DNA from 3 places in the Pseudomonas sp. LG1E9 genome. Region 2 is predicted to be linked to each of the others. Evidence: riboswitches for the same ligand, from Rfam matches in the RefSeq annotation. Region 2 holds a riboswitch; each other region holds the start of a gene.
The links. Region 2 has a riboswitch for cobalamin ahead of DNK50_RS15675 (CbtB-domain containing protein). Riboswitches for the same ligand answer to the same signal wherever they lie in the genome.
Positions count from the first base shown of each region.

Region 1: linked by a shared signal. The riboswitch ahead of DNK50_RS22185 (ABC transporter substrate-binding protein) and the one ahead of DNK50_RS15675 (CbtB-domain containing protein) in region 2 are both predicted to bind cobalamin.
Region 3: linked by a shared signal. The riboswitch ahead of cobO (cob(I)yrinic acid a,c-diamide adenosyltransferase) and the one ahead of DNK50_RS15675 (CbtB-domain containing protein) in region 2 are both predicted to bind cobalamin.

Region 1 covers NZ_CP029983.1:4,853,017-4,856,281, reverse strand. The annotation lists gene DNK50_RS22190 (iron ABC transporter permease) at 1-502, opposite strand, end outside; gene DNK50_RS22185 (ABC transporter substrate-binding protein) at 499-1,509, opposite strand; cobalamin riboswitch at 1,624-1,818, opposite strand; gene DNK50_RS22180 (DNA/RNA non-specific endonuclease) at 1,856-2,785, opposite strand; gene DNK50_RS22175 (M4 family metallopeptidase) at 2,919-3,265, shown strand, end outside.
Region 2 covers NZ_CP029983.1:3,392,945-3,396,209, forward strand. The annotation lists gene cobM (precorrin-4 C(11)-methyltransferase) at 1-685, opposite strand, end outside; gene DNK50_RS15665 (cobalamin biosynthesis protein) at 755-1,147, opposite strand; gene DNK50_RS15670 (CbtA family protein) at 1,144-1,848, opposite strand; gene DNK50_RS15675 (CbtB-domain containing protein) at 1,860-2,048, opposite strand; cobalamin riboswitch at 2,144-2,350, opposite strand; cobalamin riboswitch at 2,393-2,594, shown strand; gene cobW (cobalamin biosynthesis protein CobW) at 2,687-3,265, shown strand, end outside.
Region 3 covers NZ_CP029983.1:5,145,400-5,148,664, forward strand. The annotation lists gene DNK50_RS23525 (cobyrinate a,c-diamide synthase) at 1-890, opposite strand, end outside; gene cobO (cob(I)yrinic acid a,c-diamide adenosyltransferase) at 887-1,498, opposite strand; cobalamin riboswitch at 1,577-1,830, opposite strand; gene DNK50_RS23535 (C40 family peptidase) at 1,878-2,414, opposite strand; gene DNK50_RS23540 (C40 family peptidase) at 2,559-3,203, opposite strand.

The DNA of each region.
Region 1 (3,265 bases), 1.5 Mb from region 2:
TGAGCGCATTGAACAGCTGCGAACCGGCGATGCCTGCAAGGATGATCTGGCCGGTGCCGCTCATGGAGCTGCTGGCCCGCGCCAGCAGGATCACCAGGGCAAACGCCGCCATGGCGCCGACAAACGCGCCGGCCGACAGCGAAATCAACCCGCCGCCCACGCCCATCAGCGCGACCAATACCGCGCCGGTCGATGCGCCGGCGCTGATGCCCAGCAAGTAAGGGTCAGCCAGCGGGTTGCGCAGCAACGACTGCAAGATCACCCCGCAGGTGGCCAGCCCCGCACCGCACGCGGCGGCGACCAGGGCGCGGGTCAGGCGGTAGTTCCACACCACGCCTTCGTCGATGGGGTCGAGCAGGTAGCCGGCGTTCCACAGTTTGTTGGCGAGCACTTGCAGCACCACTTGCGGCTCGATGGCGGTTTCGCCGATGGCCACGCCGGCGAGTACGGCGATCAATAGCAGCGTCAGGGCGAGCAGGGTGCGGATCACGCTTTTATTCATTTGTGCAGGTCGTAGCCGTCGATGGCGCCAGCCAGTTGTTCAAGGCCATCGAACGTGCGGATGCTGGCCTGCAGCGCCAGGGCGTCGAGGATGATGATGCGGTTGTTTTTCACCGCGTCCATGTTGCGCGTGACCGGGTCGCTGCGCAGGAAGGCGAGTTTCTTTTCATGGTCATCGGCGGGGTAGCGGCGGCGGTCCATGCGGGCGATCACCAGGAAGGTCGGGTTGGCCTTGGCGATGGTTTCCCAGCCGACGGCGGGCCACTCTTCATCGGACTGCACCACGTTGTGCAGGCCGAGGGTTTCGAGCATGAATTCGGGGACGCCCTTGTGGCCGGCCACATACGGGTCGCTGGCCATCTCGGAGCTGGAGAACCACACCAGCGCGCTGGCGTGCTTGAGGCCCTTGCTCTGCACGGTGGCGACGGACTTGGCCAGGCGCGCCTTGAGGTCATCGTTGAGCTGTTGGCCGCGCGCCTGTACGTCGAAAATCTCGGCCAGCTGGCTGATGCTTTTGTAGATGGTCTCGATGCGGAACGGCTCCAGCCGCGTGCCGTCGGCGCCCACCAGGTTGTCCTTGCCTTCGCAGTCGGAGGGCAGCAGGTAGGTCGGGATCTTCAGTTCATGGAATTGCTCGCGGGTGCCCACCACACCTTGCGGGCCGACCACCCATTCCAGCTCGGCAGCCACCAGTTGCGGGCGCTTGGCGATCACGGCTTCGAAGCTCGGCTCGTTGTTGGCCAGGCGTTCGATCTTGTCGTTCTGCGCCTGGTACTGGGGCAGCACACGGTTGAACCACAGCGAGGTGCCGACCACTTTATCGCCGACGCCCAAGGCATACAGCATTTCGGTGGCGGCCTGGCCGATGGTCACGCTGCGCGCAGGAGCTTGCGGGAAGGTCACGGCATTGCCGCAGTTTTCGACCGTCAGCGGGTAGTGAGTGGGCGCCGCTTGGGCCAGGGCACAGAAACCCAGGCCGGTGATCAGGGCAATAACGCGTGGCAGCATCGGGCGATCTCCGTGTGAACCGTAGTTGAAACAGGGGCAGTACGGCTCGGAAATACGCCCTCGAACGCTGCCGGTCGGGCAGGCAAGGATGTCCTTCCCGGACACCCCGCCGGTTAGTGATTGTGCTGGGCCGGCAGGTCTCCTGACTGATGCGTCGTCGCCACGCTCCGACCTTCCCGGACGAGGTCCAGTGGCGTTAAGGAGCAGGCTCGGCACCTACAGTTGCGGGGGCAGTTTCGATTGGCGCCGCGGGCGGCGTTTCGAATTCCCTATTAGTCCCGTGGGGGAACCGGCGGCGGTATGGTAGTTGATTCAGCCTCGCAGAGGGAGGCTGAAGTTCAGTGGCTCACAGACGAATGTCTTGGGGGCCCTGGATCAGCGCTTCAATTCGCGTGCCGGTGGCGCGCTCTTCGTTGCTGAACCCGTCGTAGTCGGCCAGGTTGCCGAAACGGATGCCGGTCAATTGCTCGATCTGGATCACGCTGCGCTGGTAGGTCCGCAGTTGGCCAAATACCAGCTCAAGCTGACCCAATTCGCGGCTTTGGTCGATCATGTAGGCACTGGCCGACGGCTTGCCGTCGTCGCTGAGGTAGGCGACCACTTTCCAGAACGCCTTGGGGATTTTGACGCCCCGGTACACGCGGTCATCGTCGCCGAACACCGGCCCGGTAAACACCGTGGCCCGCGCTTTCCAGCGTTGCGTGTTGTCGAGGATGTAGTCTTCAAGCTCCAGCCAGGTCTTCTGGTTAAAGCCGCTCATCTGCGGTGAGCAGTTGGTGAAGTGGAACGTATCGAGGTTGGCGGTTTTTGCCTCGTCGCCCCAATTGGGATCCTGGCGCCGCACCAAGTGGCCGCGATCCAGGCCATTGCCGGCGTAGAGGTCTTCGCCTATCTGGGCGTCGGTGGGCAGGCGGCCGTCGTAGGCCCAGGTGTCGTTGCTGCGCACGATATCCACGTGTTTCCCGCCGTCGATATTGACGCCCACGTAGAGTGCCAGTCGTCGGGCGCGTGACATCGTGATGGAGAAATGCGTGTAGTCCAGGCGCTTTGGCTGCGCATCAGGCGCCAGGGCCTGCGCCACGGTGGGCCAGGGCACCTCGAAGCTACCGAGGAAATCGTCGGCGTACCCCTGGCGGTTTTTCAGGTCTTTGGCCGGGGTGACACGCGGCGTCGCGGCCCGGGCTTCCAACAGGGTTGGGCTGGCCGCGAGCAGCGGCCGCAGGTCGGCGAGCCGGGGGCGATAGGTCAGGTCGGCGTTGGCTTTACGTGCTGGCATCGGGCGGTCCTCACGGGGGTTGGATCAACATGACTGCAACATAGGTTGATGACAATTGATGTCGAGTCAAGCCATGGCGGCTATCCTGAAAACGGTCGTCCAGACGCTCACCCCTCGCAAAAGGAGCCAGCCAATGTGTGTTCGCCAGCCTCATCGCAATCCGATTTTTTGCCTGATCCCGCCGTACATGCTCGACCAGATCGCGCGCCACGGTGATAAAGCCCAGCGCGACGTCGCGTTGCGTACGCGGGCCAAGGACAGCACGTTCCGTTCGCTGCGCATGGTCGCGGTGCCCGCCAAGGGCCCCGCGCATATGGCCCTGGCCATCGGCGCCGAAAAACGCCGCTCGATCTACAGTGCCGAAGGCTCCGACAGCCTGCCTGGCAAGCTGATCCGCGCTGAAGGCCAGCCTGCCAGTGGTGATGCCGCAGTGGACGAAGCCTATGATGGGTTGGGCGCCACCTTCGACTTTTTCGACCA
Region 2 (3,265 bases):
TCGCCAACACCCGTCCCACCACAATCAGCGCCGTACGCCGAAAACCCTTGGCCTCGACCTTTCCGGCAATGTCACTGAGCGTGCCCACCGCCCAATCCTGATCCGGCCACGTGGCGCGGTGCACCACGGCAATCGGGCAATCAGCGCCATAGTGCGGCAGCAGTTCGGCGACGATTTTCTCCAGATGGTTGACCCCCAGATGAATCGCCATGGTTGTCCCATGCCGCGCCAGACTGTCGAAGTCCTCGCCGGCCGGCATGCTGGTTTTATCGGCATAGCGGGTCAGGATCACGCTTTGGGCGATGTCCGGCAGGGTCAGTTCGGTCTCCAGCAGCGCGGCGCAGGCCGCTACGGCGGTGACGCCAGGGATGATCTGGAATGGGATGCCCAGTTCACGCAAATGACGGATTTGCTCGCCGATTGCGCCGTAGAGGCTCGGATCACCGGAGTGTACGCGCGCGACGTCCTGGCCTTTGGCGTGGGCAGTCTTGATCAGGTCGATGATCTGCTCCAGGTGCAGTTCGGCGCTGTTCACCACCTGTTCTGCCTGATGCCCCTCCAGGACCGCAGCGGGCACCAGCGAACCGGCGTAAATGATCACCGGGCAACTACGGATCAGCCGCTGGCCTTTGACGGTGATCAATTCCGGGTCGCCGGGGCCTGCGCCGATGAAGTAGACGGTCATTGGGGAGTTCCTGTCAAAAACGGGCGAGCATGAAGATTGCTCATGATCGGGGAGGGCGATTATCGGGGTTTAACCGGCGCAGGCCAACGCAAAGGTGGCTTGGGCGGTTTTTTTGCGGGTGATGAGCAACCGGGCAGGCGCGCCGCAGAGCTGTTCCGCAAGGGCCAGGGCGGCGCTTTCGGCGATGCCGTAACAGCCCGTATGGGCGAACGCGACGGCGGACTTGTGGCTGAGTCGGTCTGCATAAGCGGCCAGTTGCTCGGCGCTGAAGCATTGCAAAGGCAGATTCAACTGCCGCGCCAGCGCCAGCAAGCCTGGCTCGTCCTGTTTGCGGTCGATGCTGGCCAGTGCGGTGATGCTGTGGCGATCAATCCCGCCCTCGGCGAGGGCGGTATCCAACAGCGCCAGCAGGGCGTGAGCCGCACAACCGCGCTGGCAACCCAGGCCGACCACGTAGGTCATGCCGAGTATTGATCGTCGCGGTTGCGGCGGAACAGCCAGGCGCTGATCAGGCCCAGGGCCAGCCAGAACGCCCCGTTGGTCAGTTGCGAGGCGATTTTGAACTGCGCTTCCAGGGCTTGCGGCGCGAGCATCGCATGCACTTCCGGTTGCGGCGCGCCGATCACGTGCGGTACCGCAAGGATGGCAGCGCCGAGCACTTTGAGCAGCCAGTTGCGGCCGAACACGATGAGCGCAATCCCGGCAGCGGTGGAGGCCGCAGTGCCGATCCACCACGTCTGGCGCAGCGCCAGATCAGCGGCTGCCGTGCCCGGCAACTCGGGCGGCAGGCCCATCGTCGGCGCCAGCACAAAGGTTGCGTAACCGGCCAAACCCCACAGCAGGCCTTGTGCCGTGCGGGTGGGCGCACGCAAGGTGTAGAGGCCGGCCAACATCAGCGCGAAACCGACCGCTACCACCAGGTTGCCACCCGTAGTGGACAGCACGCGCTGCCAGCCGTCTTCCGGCTCCCAGGCTTCGGCATCGTGGGTGTGGGCAGCAGCGCCGGCGGCGTGTTCGTGCACCACTTCGGTGGCTGCAGGGGCTTTTTCAAAGGTTTCCGCCTGCAATATCAGCGGGGCGACCCAAAAGCTTTGCAGCAGGGTCAGCAGCAGGGCGGCCAGCAAGCCGGTGAACCCTGCGGTTTGCGCAATACGCTTGATCATGTCGGCAGGTCTCAGTGGCACGGGAACGCGGCGCTGTGGCGAGTATCGTGGGCAGCGTTGTGCACCGCCTCGATATGCGAGAAACCGGCGAAATACACCAGGCACGCGCCGAGAATCGACGCACCGATGGCGGCGGTCAGGCGTTGGCTCAGGGTAGAAGTGCTGCTGGCGGAGGGCGAAGTGCTGCTGATGATCGACATGGCGCGTCCCTTTCAGGTGTCTGGGTGAAACGAGCGCATGAAAACCCCGCGAGCCAGGCACGCAGGGTTCCGAACAGCGCCCGCCCACCGCGGGTTTGTTATCTGATTTTGCGGGCCGGTCTCCGGGCTTGCGAGGGACACTGGGTCTATAAAGCATCGCCTTCCCATGCCGTACTGGCACAGTGGATCTGACGCTTCACTCGCTTACCGTTGCGGGGGCAGCACCGGACTGGTCATGGCGTGCATGATTTACCGGTTTCCCGTTTCACCCCGTGAGGGGCACCCGAAACAAGATGTGTAGGAGAGCATGGGCGGGGGACGGTAGTCAAATGCGGCAAGCCCCTGTAGCCTTGCACCTTCGAGGTTCTTCGGCCCAGGCCGAAGCTAAGAAGGGAACGCGGTTCAAGCCGCGGCTGCCCCCGCAACTGTGAAGGGTTCATCCGACTGCCACGCCACTGCCATCAACGGCGGGAAGGCGCAGCCGGCGCCGGTCTCGCGACCCGCAAGCCCCAAGCCAGGAGACCTGCCTCGCAACCGATTTTCCAATTCAACCGGGCGGGGTGATCCGGTGACGAAATCCGCTTCTGCGCCATGCCGCAGGGCCTATCGTCCCGTATGCCCGCCCCCAAGGGCATCCGATGAAAACACTGGCCAAACTTCCCGTCACCATCGTTACCGGCTTCCTCGGCTCGGGCAAAACCACCTTGCTGCGCCATATGCTCGACAACGCCCAGGGTCGTCGCATCGCCGTGATCGTCAATGAGTTCGGCGAGCTGGGTATTGATGGTGAAATCCTCAAGCAGTGCTCCATTGGTTGCACCGAAGAAGAAGCCAACGGCCGTGTCTACGAACTGGCCAACGGCTGCCTGTGCTGCACCGTTCAGGAAGAATTCTTCCCGGTGATGCGCGAATTGGTCGCCCGTCGCGGCGACCTTGACCATATCCTTATCGAAACCTCGGGCCTGGCCCTGCCAAAACCACTGGTACAAGCCTTCCAGTGGCCGGAAATCCGCAGCGCCTGCACGGTAGACGCGGTGATTACCGTGGTCGACAGCCCGGCCGTGGCCGCTGGCACCTTCGCTGCGTTCCCCGATCAAGTGGACGCCCAGCGCAAGCTCGACCCGAACCTGGACCACGAGTCGCCGCTGCACGAGCTGTTCGCCGACCAACTGGCCAGCGCCGACCTGGTGATCCTCAACAAGTCCGATCTGATCAGC
Region 3 (3,265 bases), 1.8 Mb from region 2:
GCCTGGTGGTGCAATTCAGGGTAGCCGCCGGGCAGATAGAGACTGTCGGCGTCAGGCAACGCGTGGTCATGGATCGGCGAGAAAAACGTCAGTTCAGCGCCCATCGCCCGCAACAGGTCGAGGCTGGCGCCGTAGGTAAAGGCGAAGGCTTCGTCGCGGGCCACGGCAATGCGGACACCGGCCAACAGCGGCTCGGCGTCGATCACTTCAGGCGCGGCGAAGGTAACGGGCGGCGGCAAGGCGACTTCGCAACTGCTGCCCAAGGCTTGGGCGGCGGCATCCAGCCGTGCATCGAGGTCATTCAGTTCGCTGGCTTGCACCAGACCCAGATGACGGCTCGGCAGCTCGATTCCGGTCTCGCGGGACAGTGCGCCATACCAGCGCAGGCCTTCGGTGAGACTGCCTTCAAGCAACTGCGCATGGCGCAACGTGCCGACGCGGTTGGCCAGCACGCCGGCGAACGGCAGATCCGGCTGGTAGCGCGCCAGGCCCAGTGCCAGGGCCCCAAAGGTCTGGGCCATGGCGGTGCCATCAATCACGCCCAGCACCGGCACGCCGAAGTGGCGCGCCAGGTCGGCGCTGGAGGGCGTGCCGTCGAACAGGCCCATCACGCCTTCGATCAGGATCAGGTCGGCCTCCCCCGCTGCTTCCCACAGCAGGCGGCGACTTTCCTGTTCACCCACCATCCACATGTCCAATTGATACACCGGTGCACCGCTGGCGCGCTCATGGATCATCGGATCGAGGAAGTCCGGGCCGCATTTGAACACACGCACCTTGCGCCCCAGGTTGCGGTGCAAACGCGCCAGCGCAGCGGTGACGGTGGTTTTGCCCTGGCCGGACGCCGGTGCGGCGATCAATACGGCTGGGCAATGACGGGGCTGATTCAAAGTTCGACGCCCTTCTGTGCCTTGATACCGGCCTGGAATGCGTGCTTGAGCATGCCCATTTCGGTGACGGTGTCGCCCATCTCGATCAGTTCCGGCTTGGCGCCACGGCCGGTGACCACCACGTGTTGCATCGGCGGGCGGGCTTGCAGGTCGCTGAGCACTTGGTCCAGGTCGAGGTAGCCGTGCTTGAGGGCGATGTTCAGTTCGTCCAGCACCACCAGGCCAATGGCTGGGTCTTGCAGCAGCTCGCGGGACACCGCCCAGGCAGCTTCGGCGGCGGCGATATCGCGCTGGCGGTCCTGGGTTTCCCAGGTAAAACCTTCGCCCATGACATGGAAGCGCACTTGCTCGGGGAAGCGGCGGAAGAACAACTCTTCACCTGTGCTGTTGCGCCCCTTGATGAACTGCACCACGCCGCACTGCATGCCATGGCCCATGGCGCGCGCGAGCATGCCAAACGCCGAGCTGCTCTTGCCTTTGCCGTTGCCGGTAAGTACCAGCAGCAAGCCGCATTCGTTGGGGGAATTGGCAATGCGCTCGTCGATCACGGCTTTTTTGCGCAGCATGCGCGCCAGGTGGCGTTCGTCGCGGTCGGGGGTATAGGTCATGGCAGCTCTCCGTTGGGGCTGGACAAAAACGGCGGGCAGGAAAAAGAAAAAACAGACAGCCAAGCATCGCCCACCGTGATGCTGTTGAATGATCCAGGCCGGTCTCCGGGCTCATGAGTGGCGCTGCTCTTATAGAGAGCACACAGGCCAACGCTGCGCCTTCCCATATCGCGAGCGATACAGTGGCAAAAGCAGCGTCTTGACTCATTTACCGTTGCGGGGGCAGCGCCGGAATTGCGGCGGCGCTGTGTACAAGCGCGCTCACTCACCGGCTTCCCTGTTTCACTCCGTCGACCCATGGGTCACAGAGCACCTGGAACAAGCGGCGAAGGTTAGTGGGTTGAGGGGCTAGCTGCAAGCTTCAAGCTTGCAGCTGCTTTTAAGGATTGCGCGCCAGATTCCCCGGCAACACACGCTTGGCGCTCAGGTAGGCATTCTGCCAATACGCCTTGGACAAGGTATCCAGCTTCACCGTACCGCCGGTTTGCGGCGCATGGACAAAACGGCCTTCGCCCACGTAGATCCCGGCATGACTGACCTGCGAACCACCGCCGGTGGCGAAGAACAGCAGGTCGCCGGTTTGCAGGTTCTGCTCGCTCACGTCCTGGGCGCGCATCACGATCAGTTCGCGGGTGGTGCGCGGCAGGGAAATCCCGGCGGCGTCGCGAAACACAAAGCCGATCAGGCCGCTGCAATCAAAGCCCGAGTCCGGCGTGTTGCCGCCCCAGCGATAAGGCGTGCCGACCAGGCCCAGCGCACGGAAGAGCACGTCTTCGGCAGCAGGTGAGAAATTCTGGGTGGAGTAGTTGAACACCGGCTTGGGCTTGACCGCGACAGGAGCGGGCGGTGGACGGCTGGCGCAAGCGCTGAGCAGCGCGGCGCACACGAGGAGAACAAGGCGGGCTGACGTCGACATGTGCAAAACAATCCTGGTCTGGATGCGGCTTTCGCTGCCGAACGCTGAAAACCAGAACGCGCAAGCAAAGCTCGCGCGAACGGATTACAACAATGTCCAGGGATTCTAGCGCTTACACGTCAAACTTCAAGTATCACTTTAAGTTTACTTGCTAGCGGTAACTGTCGTCGGGGCCATGGCGAGTGCACGCTTGGCTTCGATGAAGGTTTTGCTCCAGTAGCTGTCGCCCAGGCTGTCGACTCGAACACCGCCACTGCGACGGCTGCTGGAGTGGATGAACTGGTTATCGCCCAGGTAGATACCGGCGTGGCTGACACGACCACGGCCTGCAGTACTGAAGAAAAGCAGATCACCGGGCTTGAGGTTGTTGCGCGCGACCAACGGTGCTTTCACGTTGATCATTTCGCGAGTGGAGCGTGGCAGGTTCATGCCAGCCTCTTCACGAAACAGATAACCGATGAAACCGCTGCAATCGAAACCGGCTTCAGAGGTACCGCCGAAACGGTAACGGGTACCGATCAGGGACATGCCACGTTCGAGGATGCTGTCGGCCAGAACTGGAAGCTGATAAGGCTTGTTGCCGGAGAAGTCGGCCAGTTCTTTCTCGGTTGCCTGCTCTTCTTTATAAAGAGCTTCCTGATAGACAGTGGAAGACTGCGCTGCAACGAATTTTGCCTGGGCATGTTGTTGAGGCTTTTGCTGCTCAACCACCTGTTGAGGATGGGAGGCGCAACCAAACAACAGGGTAACGAGTGCGAGAGGCACGAGGGGTGCGAAGCGATTTAGCATGGGCACGACCGTGGCTGATGTGTAAAGAAGCCGAGACTATGCCCTCTATCACATCGATTTGC